Regions from separate parts of the Anaerosporomusa subterranea genome, predicted to be linked through region 3. Evidence: riboswitches for the same ligand, from Rfam matches in the RefSeq annotation. Region 3 holds a riboswitch; each other region holds the start of a gene.
What was found. Region 3 has a riboswitch for cyclic di-GMP ahead of AXX12_RS02675 (hypothetical protein). Riboswitches for the same ligand answer to the same signal wherever they lie in the genome.
Positions count from the first base shown of each region.

Region 1 (3,239 bases), on a different contig from region 3:
ATAGCTTATTATGATTATAGCGAACCGATATTGAAATATTTAGTTATTTTACAGAGAGAAGGAGTAGTTGTTTATGAAACCTTTGCAGGGAATTCGCGTATTGGATTTGAGCCGGGTGTTAGCTGGTCCGTATTGCACTATGATGTTAGCTGACTACGGTGCGGATGTTATAAAAATTGAGCCACCGAAAGTCGGTGACGATTCACGTGCCTATGGCCCGTTTATCGGCAAAGAAAGCGCTTACTTTATGAGCCTTAACCGGAATAAGCGGTCAATGGTTCTGAATTTCAAACGCCAGGAAGATTGTGATCTTTTCAAAGAAATGGTCAAGCAAGCGGATGTGGTTGTTGAAAACTATCGCCCTGGAACGATGGAGAAATTTGGACTTGGCTATGAAGAATTGCAGAAAATCAAACCAAACCTGATTTATGCTGCTTGCTCAGGCTTTGGCCAGACTGGCCCATATGTGCATAAACCTGCCTATGATATCATTGTACAAGCAATGGGCGGTATCATGAGCGTCACTGGTCCGGAAGGCGGCGAACCGACACGGGTCGGCGCATCGGTTGGCGATATTATTGCCGGACTGTTCACCGCCATTGGCGTTATGATGGCCCTTCACCATCTTGAACGTACCGGTGAAGGCCAGAAAGTTGATGTCGGTATGCTCGACTGCCAGGTAGCAGTGCTCGAAAACGCAATTTCCCGTTATTTGGTTAGCGGCGAAGTACCTCAGCCGATTGGCAACCGCCATCCGTCCATCACCCCGTTTGCAGCCTATACGGCAAAAGACGGTCATATCATTGTCGGCGCTGGCAATGATCGTTTGTGGGAAAAGCTCTGCAATCTTCTCGAACGTACTGATCTGATGGCAGATGAACGTTTTAACACCAACTTAAAGCGGACTCAGCATGTAAACGAACTTAAAGTTATTCTCGATGCTGTTTTCAAGGTTAAGACGATTGATCAATGGATGGAAGCATTGGAAACAGCAGGAGTTCCATGCGCGCCAATCAACACTGTTGACAAAGTCATTAATGATCCGCAGATCAAAGCCCGTGAAATGATCGTAGAACTTGAACATCCGATTGCTGGTCATATGAAAGTTCCTGGAGTGCCGATCAAGTTCTCGGCAACACCTGGTTCGGTTGACACCCCGGCACCGCTCTTGGGTCAGCATACAGAGGAAATCCTAAAAGAGATGCTAGGATGGGATGAATCAAAGACCAGAGAATTCTTTAGCGCTAAGTAGAAATAGTGATAATGCTAAAATAATATAAACACCAAAATATGAAGATGTTTGGCAAACTTATCGAAAGATAAGGACGCAAAGCCGTGGGTCTAAGGGAGTTTTCCTATGATTGCCAGGTTGCCATTGCATAAAATAAGACCAGGCATTGGCCTGGTCTTATTTTATGCTGAGATTGAAATTTTTGAGGTGGTGCAACGCAGACAATCCCTGAATGCTTAGAACTGCTGTTACCGTTTGGAGTTTATAGCAATGAATAATAAAAGCGTTCAAACTCCATTAGTAACCCAAGTATCTGACCAGATAAAGGAAATCTCTACTGCTATTGAACAGATGGCTATCGGCAGCCAACAAATTGTCACAGCAGTGAATCAGATTGATAACTTGAGTAAAAAGGCATCTGGAGAAGCCGAGACAGTATCGGCAGCCACCGAGGAGCAGTCGGCATCAATGGAAGAAATCGCCTCCTCCAGCCAGAGCCTTGCCCGCTTGGCGATGGACCTCCGGGAAGCTGTTAGTAAATTTCGGGTTTAATTTTGATCGGAGAAATCAAGTAATAAATAAAACAAATCAAGCGCCACGAGGTAACTCGTGGCGCTTGATTTTTAAGGAAAACAATGGTTATCTGGGAACTGGCAGTTAAGTTGAGACATTGGTAGTGAAAAGGAACGTGATAAAAGGGCATTGATATCTATTGCTGATAATATATATAGGTTGCAGGCACCGTGCTAGTTTGACGATTGCTTTTGCAAAAAAAGGGATTTATAAAATTGTATGGAATTATTTGGAATATAATATTTGGAGGGATGCAAGTGAAACATTATATCAAGTCTAAGTTATTGCTTTTGATGGGTGTTTTCATTATATTTATTGGTTGTAGTCTTCCACAACCAGTCGCGGCAGCAGATAATGGTTTGAAGTACACGATTGTTGTATCGAAATTTGAAAATCGATCTAACTGGTCAGGTCAATTCAGTCTAGGCGATGCATGGGGTGCTGTTTTGACAGATATTCTTAATCAGTCTGGAAGGTTTATCGTACTTGCTGAGAATGATATGCGTCAGGAAGCGATGAGTGAACGCAACTCTAATCCTCATGCAATTCCGGCGCAGCTCTTAGTAAAAGGAGTTATAACCCATGTACAAAATACGGGAGGCCAAGCCGGTGGCATTGGTATCCATGGTCTTTATCTTGGTGGTACTAACTCGAAGTCTGAGATCAACATAACTATGTATGTTGTTGAGGCCGGTACCGGGCAAGTGTTAGCCTCTAAGAGTGTTGTCGGCAAAGCAGTAAAAGGCGGTATGGTTGTTGGCGGTCGTGGCGCTGTCTTTGGCAATTATGGTGCGGAAAATCTGGGGAAGGCTGTTGAAAATGCCGCTACCCAAGGCGTGGATTGGATGATAACACAATTACCCAAGATTAGATGGACTGGTACTGTGGTTATGAATAATAATGGCAACATTTATATTAATCGAGGCAATCGTGAAGGTATTATTAACGGTCAAGAATTTATAGTCGGTTCCTTTGAAGTATTGAGAGATCCAACTACCGGTGAAGTACTTGATGAAATGGTAACAGAAACGGCGCGGATTCGCGTAGTATCTGTTAAGGAGAAGATTTCTATCTGTGAAGTAATTTCCGGTAGCGCTGATAGTATCCAGCAAGGCATGAGAGTAACTTTGCCCTAAAAGAACGGACGTAGCCTACCTTTTTTGTGGCACCTTAGAGTGGAGTCCCATTTTACATTGACTTATGAAGGCGGCAATCCCGTGACCTAAAGTAGGTCGCGGGATTTTCTTAATATCTTGGATTATTCCGAACGGCCTCCCTGTTTGAATCAGGTCGAGAATTCACGAGAACTCTTGAAGGAGTTTATTGCTTGGTGAGGAAGGTAGAATATAGTACAGTACGGGAAGGTGAATTTTATGAGTGCTACAAACAATAAAAGCCATCGGTCTAGCTTGCAGCAAATTGCACGCCAGGCGAT
Region 1 covers NZ_LSGP01000001.1:18,497-21,735, forward strand. The annotation lists gene AXX12_RS00065 (CaiB/BaiF CoA transferase family protein) at 74-1,252, shown strand; cyclic di-GMP riboswitch class I at 1,293-1,377, shown strand; partial or broken gene AXX12_RS00070 (methyl-accepting chemotaxis protein) at 1,529-1,783, shown strand; gene AXX12_RS00075 (CsgG/HfaB family protein) at 2,062-2,940, shown strand; gene AXX12_RS00080 (RNB domain-containing ribonuclease) at 3,178-3,239, shown strand, end outside.
Region 1: another riboswitch for cyclic di-GMP. It lies ahead of AXX12_RS00070 (methyl-accepting chemotaxis protein); the one in region 3 lies ahead of AXX12_RS02675 (hypothetical protein).

Region 2 (3,239 bases), on a different contig from region 3:
GTTCTTTTATATATGCGCGGTTATAAACAGCAGGATATTGCCGAAGAATTAAACATTAATACAAAAGTAGTAGACAATGCCATTCAACGAGCAAAGAAGAAGATCTATCAGCACGTTGTTCAGCAGAACGAAAATTATACGATTGGCATGTTAAGTTAATAGCTATCTAATAACAACAGCCTGCAACATGTGAAAAGCAAAATGCAGGCTGCTTATTTCTTAAAAAGATGCGGCGACTTCCTTTGCCGCCTGCAAGATGATTTCCGCGCAAGCTCTGGCATCATTGGCGGCATCGTGATGTTGAAACTGAAAGTTCAGGTGGTTGGCGACGGTGTTCAGCTTGTGATTTGGCAAGCAAGGCCAGATTCTTCTGGCAACTGCCAGCGAATCAATTACCTGAAACTCCGGCGCTGGCAGCCGGTAATGGCTAAGTACTGCCCGCAGTACGCTGATATCAAAGGTGGCATTGTGGGCCGCCAGAATCTGGTTGCCGATATACGGTTGAATAGTTGGCCACAGTTCCTGAAAAGATGGCTGATTTTTTACAACCTCATATGTAATCCCGTGAATATCGGTGAAGGTAAACGTTGTCGATGGCGGCTTAATTAACCAGGATTGGGTATCAACAATATTTCCGTTTTCAACAACAACGATTCCCAACTGGCAGGCACTGTTTCTTTGGTGATTAGCAGTTTCAAAGTCGATGGCGGTAAACGTTTGACTGATAACAGGCTGAGTCCGGCTATTTGTAGAGCGGCTGTTCATCGTAATCCTCCCCTCGCAATTTAAATGCTCTACGATAATCAACCAATTGTCACCCGGTTTCGTCCTGCCCTTTTACTTTGATACATCAAATCGTCAGCCCTTTTGACAATGGTTTCGTTGGTATCATTCTCATTAGCTAAGGTTGCTCCCATCGAGATCGTGACAGTAATCGTCTGTTCCATAGTTCTAACTTCTGACTGCTGGACGAGAACCCTGAGTTTGTTAGCGATACGTTCCAGCTTAACACTGTCGAAGCAGCCAGAAAACAGGATAATAATCTCTTCACCGCCCCACCGAATAACATGGTCGCCATTCCGAACATTACTAGCCAACGTTTTTGCCACCATTTTTAGTACTAAATCGCCAACTTCGTGTCCGTAGACATCATTAACATTCTTAAAATTATCGATATCGGCAAATAAAACCCCTATTGATTGTCCGCCTTTTCGGCATTCAGAAACTTTTGCACTCAATAAAAATTCTCCGTATGAGCGAGTAAATAATGCGGTAAGTTTATCGATGTTCGCTTTGTCTTTTAGTTGCTCTAATTCGCTGTATAATGCGGCATGTGGCGAGTTATCCACAAAAACTTCTACTGCCCCCACAATAGTCCCGGTCTCATCTCTGATAGGGATTATTCGCACAGATACAGGAACGCGATGTCCCTCTTTATGTCTGAAAAATACTTCTTCTTCTCGTATCATACCATCACTAAGCGTCTGTGTTACCGGACAACGGACTTCACAAAGATTATCGCCGTTTTCATCGATATGCGCAAGCATATCGATGCAGTTAGCAAGCGCTATCTCACTGGTAAAACCAGTTATTTTTTCAGCGCTCTTATTCCAGTAGATTACCTTCTTGCTTGTGTCAAGAAAATATACACCTTCATAAAAATTGTCCAATAAATTTTTGCAAATCGAATTCGGAAAATCCATCAAAACCGCCTCCGATTAAAAAAATGGATAATAAAAAACTCCCATTTTGCGTTCTTCGCAACCTGGCAGTCGTAAACAAATGTTCTTAGACCCACGGCTTTGCGTCCTTACCTTTCGATAAGTTTGCATATGGAGTTTAAAATTAAGGCTTGTTAAGAATATTCTTCTTTTTGTCCCTATTTCCTTCTTTTAAAATTGCAATAGCATTATTCGCCTCAGTTCAGCCATACTGCAACCTCCACATACTCCTCTCCCGCCTCCTGAAGGGTTGCCAGACCTGACGTCCAGTCGGCGATCTGCTGGTCAAAGCTAGTGTCATCAGGTCGTCGTAAGACATAGAGAGTCGCCTGCTCGCTGAATGTCTTGTCTGTGACTGTATAACCGTGATTCCGCAAATGGTTTTCCAGTATCGCCAGCAAGGAGTAGTCGCAGTTGACCGCTAGCCGCAGATGGGGTTGCATCTCGACAATGCCGGCAGCGCAGACTGCTTCTGAAGCGGCCTTGCCGTAAGCGCGGATCAGACCGCCTGCTCCCAGCTTAATACCACCAAAATAACGAGTGACAACAATGACTGTATTGGTTAGGTTTTGTTTTTTGAGAACCTCGAGAATGGGTTTACCTGCTGTACCCGAGGGTTCACCGTCATCATCCGCCTTTTGTATGTCTGAATGTTTGCCGATAATATAGGCAGAGCAGTTATGGTTGGCATCCCGGTGCGCTTTCTTTACCTGGTTGATAAAGGAAGTCGCCGCTTCTTCTGATTCGACGCGGGCAACATGACCGATGAATAGTGAGCGGTTAATCTCAATGCGAATTTTGCTTTGTTCTTTGACTGTATGGAAGAGAATGCTCACGGCGACACCTCATTCTGTTATACTATGGCGAATTAAGCATATCCTAAATTACTTAGAAGCCATTAGCACTTCAGCATTCTGTTATACTATTGACAAATTAAGCAGGATTTTCCTTTTCTGCTGTCGAATTTCGTTATCTAAATCGTTAAGCAATGTAATTATTAAGCCGTATTCCAAGAAACTACTTTTGCAGGAGGACAGCATGCGTATCAACATTGGGACACAAATTCTAGCAGTTTGCATCATGATCGTGATAGCCTTTTCCGGTCTTAGCATCTACACCTATTTCCAAATTGACGCAGTTCAGGTTGGCTATGATGGAGTTATCGCCCGTAGCGTGCCACTGGTAATTGAAGTAAAGGATCTAAATATTGAACTAAACAACCAAGCAGCACTGGTTCGCGGCTTTATTCTATCAGCTGATGAGAGGTATGTCCAGGACTACAACTCGTCCCGGCAAAGAATGGACAAGACGGTAGCCAGCCTTGAACAAAAGCTGATTACACCAGAAGGCAAGCAGAAGGTAACTGCTCTTAAGAACGTGCTTGCCGACTATCATCAAGTCTCTGATCAAGGGATTCTCCTCAGAAAGACTAAAGGACAAACCGATGCTTTAGCTGCTGTAGCCGCGGCAAAAGCAAAGGTTGAAGCAGCTGATAAAACGATGATTGATACCGTAACC
Region 2 covers NZ_LSGP01000017.1:139,078-142,316, reverse strand. The annotation lists gene AXX12_RS08205 (sigma-70 family RNA polymerase sigma factor) at 1-159, shown strand, start outside; gene AXX12_RS08200 (3'-5' exonuclease) at 220-765, opposite strand; gene AXX12_RS08195 (GGDEF domain-containing protein) at 804-1,703, opposite strand; cyclic di-GMP riboswitch class I at 1,757-1,841, opposite strand; gene AXX12_RS08190 (YigZ family protein) at 1,919-2,557, opposite strand; gene AXX12_RS08185 (methyl-accepting chemotaxis protein) at 2,760-3,239, shown strand, end outside.
Region 2: another riboswitch for cyclic di-GMP. It lies ahead of AXX12_RS08195 (GGDEF domain-containing protein); the one in region 3 lies ahead of AXX12_RS02675 (hypothetical protein).

Region 3 (3,239 bases):
TATATCTCCAAAACATCTGTGTCACTTTCTCTAATACTGGCAATTCCGATGCTCGGTTTAATTCTGATTACTTTTTTGACGCCTTTGATCTCGGTTGCAATGGTATCTAACGCCTGGTGTAGTTTCTCAATGACAACTTTAGCTCCCTCTTCATTCGTTTCGGTTAGCACAATACTAAGCATATTTTCTTCGATTAAGGATTTGATATCTGAAATACGGGTCTGAGCAGTTATTTTCGTTGCTACTGCTTGTAGAATCTTTACGGAATCAATTTCTCCATAAATAATTTGCAATTCGTCAAAATTGGATATTTTTATCAGTAAAATCGAGAAATATGTTTTGTATCGTTTAGCCCGCAAAAATTCTTCGTCTAATTTCCTGAAAAATCCCTGATTGTTGTAAAAGCCTGTGGCAGCATCAAGAGTCACCAGCTTTTCCAGGCTTCTTTTATTTTCTAGTTCGCGTTTGTAAGTTGATACGGTCAACGTTAATTGACCTGATAATAAGCTGCTTAGCGGGTAAATAAATAACCAGACAATATAGGCAAAGTTAACTTCAGCAATTCTATGAATCATTATTTCATAAATAATATAGCTGCCATAGATAAACGTTAATACAATTGCTGCTATCAGGCCTCGCTGCAAACCGAGATTATACGTTAAAATCATATTGAAGATCATGGCGGCGACCAAAACAAACAGAGTTAAAGAGCCAATACTTGGTGCATAAAGTAAGGCAACGGCTGCGACTGCCAACACAAAGACCATAATTAAATTAAAGTAGATTCTATCTTGGCGTAAATACGTATCACTGGCTAACATCTGCTGCTTCCACCATCCTCAACATTAGTAGCGCCTCTAGTTGATCAAAAGCATAGACTAATCCGGTCGTGCTTTCACCAAACCCGCCCTGAAAAAACTCTTTGTCACTAATTTGAAATTCTAAGGTGCGGCGATAACATGCTTTAGCGGCCTCATTTTCGTTGTTAAGCGCCAGGAATCGTGCCGCCAGCGCATAGACTGCTGTGGATTCGTTTTGATCAACCGGTGTTCCGTTTAAATAATAATGATTAAAAACCTTTCCCTGCGTTACCTGATTCTTCAGAAAGGTCACCAAAGCACGGGTATCTCGGCCTGCGTTATAAGCATCAATTGCAGTGTATAAATTCTCGACCATGTTGATGGAAGAACCCCAAACGTACTGCTTAGTATGTATTTTGAATTTGATCGGATAAAAGCCATGCTTATTCTCCGGCATACTGAGCAGGATATCTTTGGCATGTTGATAAGGGACTAACCACTTGCCGTTAAACTGACTTAACTTTCGCAAGGTATCGACATCTAAGTAAAATAGCGGAACTACAGTCGCTTTTTGCTTTGCATTACCATCATAATACTCACAAGGAAAGCCATCTGTATCAATGTCAAATTGAAAAATTGTTTCAGAGACTTTTTCGAGTTGTTTATTATAGTTGCCAAGTTTTTTTTCGTTGGCAATAAAATAGGCTTTAACCAATCGTAAATCATCGACAAAGGCAGACGAAGCGTCGCCTTTTTTTGTAGTAACATCGATTTTCCAATAATAATAACCTGACGGGTCTTTAAAATACTTGTCTGCAAGCCCGGCATAATCATCAAATAGCTTTTTATTGCCAATTAAAGCAGCATACTCCATTGCCTGGCCCGTGGATTCCAACACACTATAAGACGCAGGCGATTTATCTTCGACCGAATAATAGATTAATCCCTGGGAGGTTTGCATTTTTGTCTGAAGAAAGTGGAGTCCCTGGCTTTCTGCCGGAGTTACTGTTTTGACAGCGGTTAGTTCTGTATTCGTCGCTTTGGGGGAAAATATAAAGTGTATACTAATCATAACTACCAGAGTAAGGAAGAATAATGTCTTCTTTTGCGTAAGATTCCCTCCCTTTTGCTATTTCTGCAGATTTAATTCTACTATTCGTTTTAACAGTTTTATCGCCATAAATAGTATCTTTTCCATAAAAAATTGCCTGGTTGCATTTATAATACACTTTAAATGCAACCAGGCAATCATAGACTTAAATCGTCCTTAGACCCACGGCTTTGCGTCCCTTCTTTTCAAAAGGTTTGCCAATGTATATCTTGTTATACTTTTTAGCATGTATATTATACAATTATTTTGAAATTTTAGGATGAATAAGATAAACTTTTGCGATAAGATTCTTCATAGTAAAAGAGAATCCCTCTAATTTGATAATATAATACAATCCGGATTTTTCCCCACTGCCCAATATTAAAAGTCGTTCGCTGATTTATTTGTTTGCCTCCACGGGATTTTGTTGAGCAGGCCGATTTTGGCTTCGCTACCGACCCCACCTGATTTTGTCAATGCTGCGTACTTTTTGTCGACAGTGGCGAGATTTCTGCTTATACATGGCATCATCCGCTATGCTCAATAAGCTGTCAGCATCAGTTTCCATCCAGCTCTCTATCGCGATCAAGCCGATACTCACGCCCATGATGAAAGGTTTATCTAACGATGAGGCAATGGTTTCCACTTGCTGCTGAAGGCGCCAAATCGTCTGTTCGGCATAATGTCGCGAGCATTGGGTGAAGATTACGGCAAATTCATCGCCGCCGACCCTGCCGGCAATGTCGGTTTTACGCAACGCCTTGCGGAGAAGAGATGTGAACGTCTTGATATACCAATCTCCTTCCCGGTGGCCATAGGTATCGTTGACCTTTTTCAAATCGTCCAAGTCCATAAAGGCTAGAAGAAACTCGCTTTCTTCTTCCTTCGATTTTAGCAATGTTGATTCCAAGCTTTCCCGGAATGCACGGCGATTTAATAATCCGGTCATATCATCCCTGGCGGCAAGCTGTTCCAACAGTTTGATCCGGCTGTATTTCTCAGTACTATCTATTAAACTGAGCAGCAGATGCGGCGTTCCGGCAAAATCTATCTGTGCAGCATAGACAATGACAGTCAGCTGCTGCTCTCGCCGTTGCATCGATAATTCCGTCTCAGGGATGTCATTTCCCTGTAGACAATGCACCCAGGCAATATACTCTTCATGCTCAGTGTCAAAGATGTCAGTTAGCAGCTTTATCGGATCTGCTCCGTCCGTAATATCCAAAAATTTAGCGGCGGCTTGGTTTAAGCGCACCACTTGCAGTTCGTCTTTGGTCACTAACAGCATTGGTATAGGCACGATATTGAAGAGGTCATCTATTTTATCCGTTATAGGGAAGTCAAACACC
Region 3 covers NZ_LSGP01000006.1:114,485-117,723, reverse strand. The annotation lists gene AXX12_RS02680 (GGDEF domain-containing protein) at 1-821, opposite strand, end outside; gene AXX12_RS02675 (hypothetical protein) at 808-1,872, opposite strand; cyclic di-GMP riboswitch class I at 2,033-2,120, opposite strand; gene AXX12_RS02670 (sensor domain-containing diguanylate cyclase) at 2,342-3,238, opposite strand.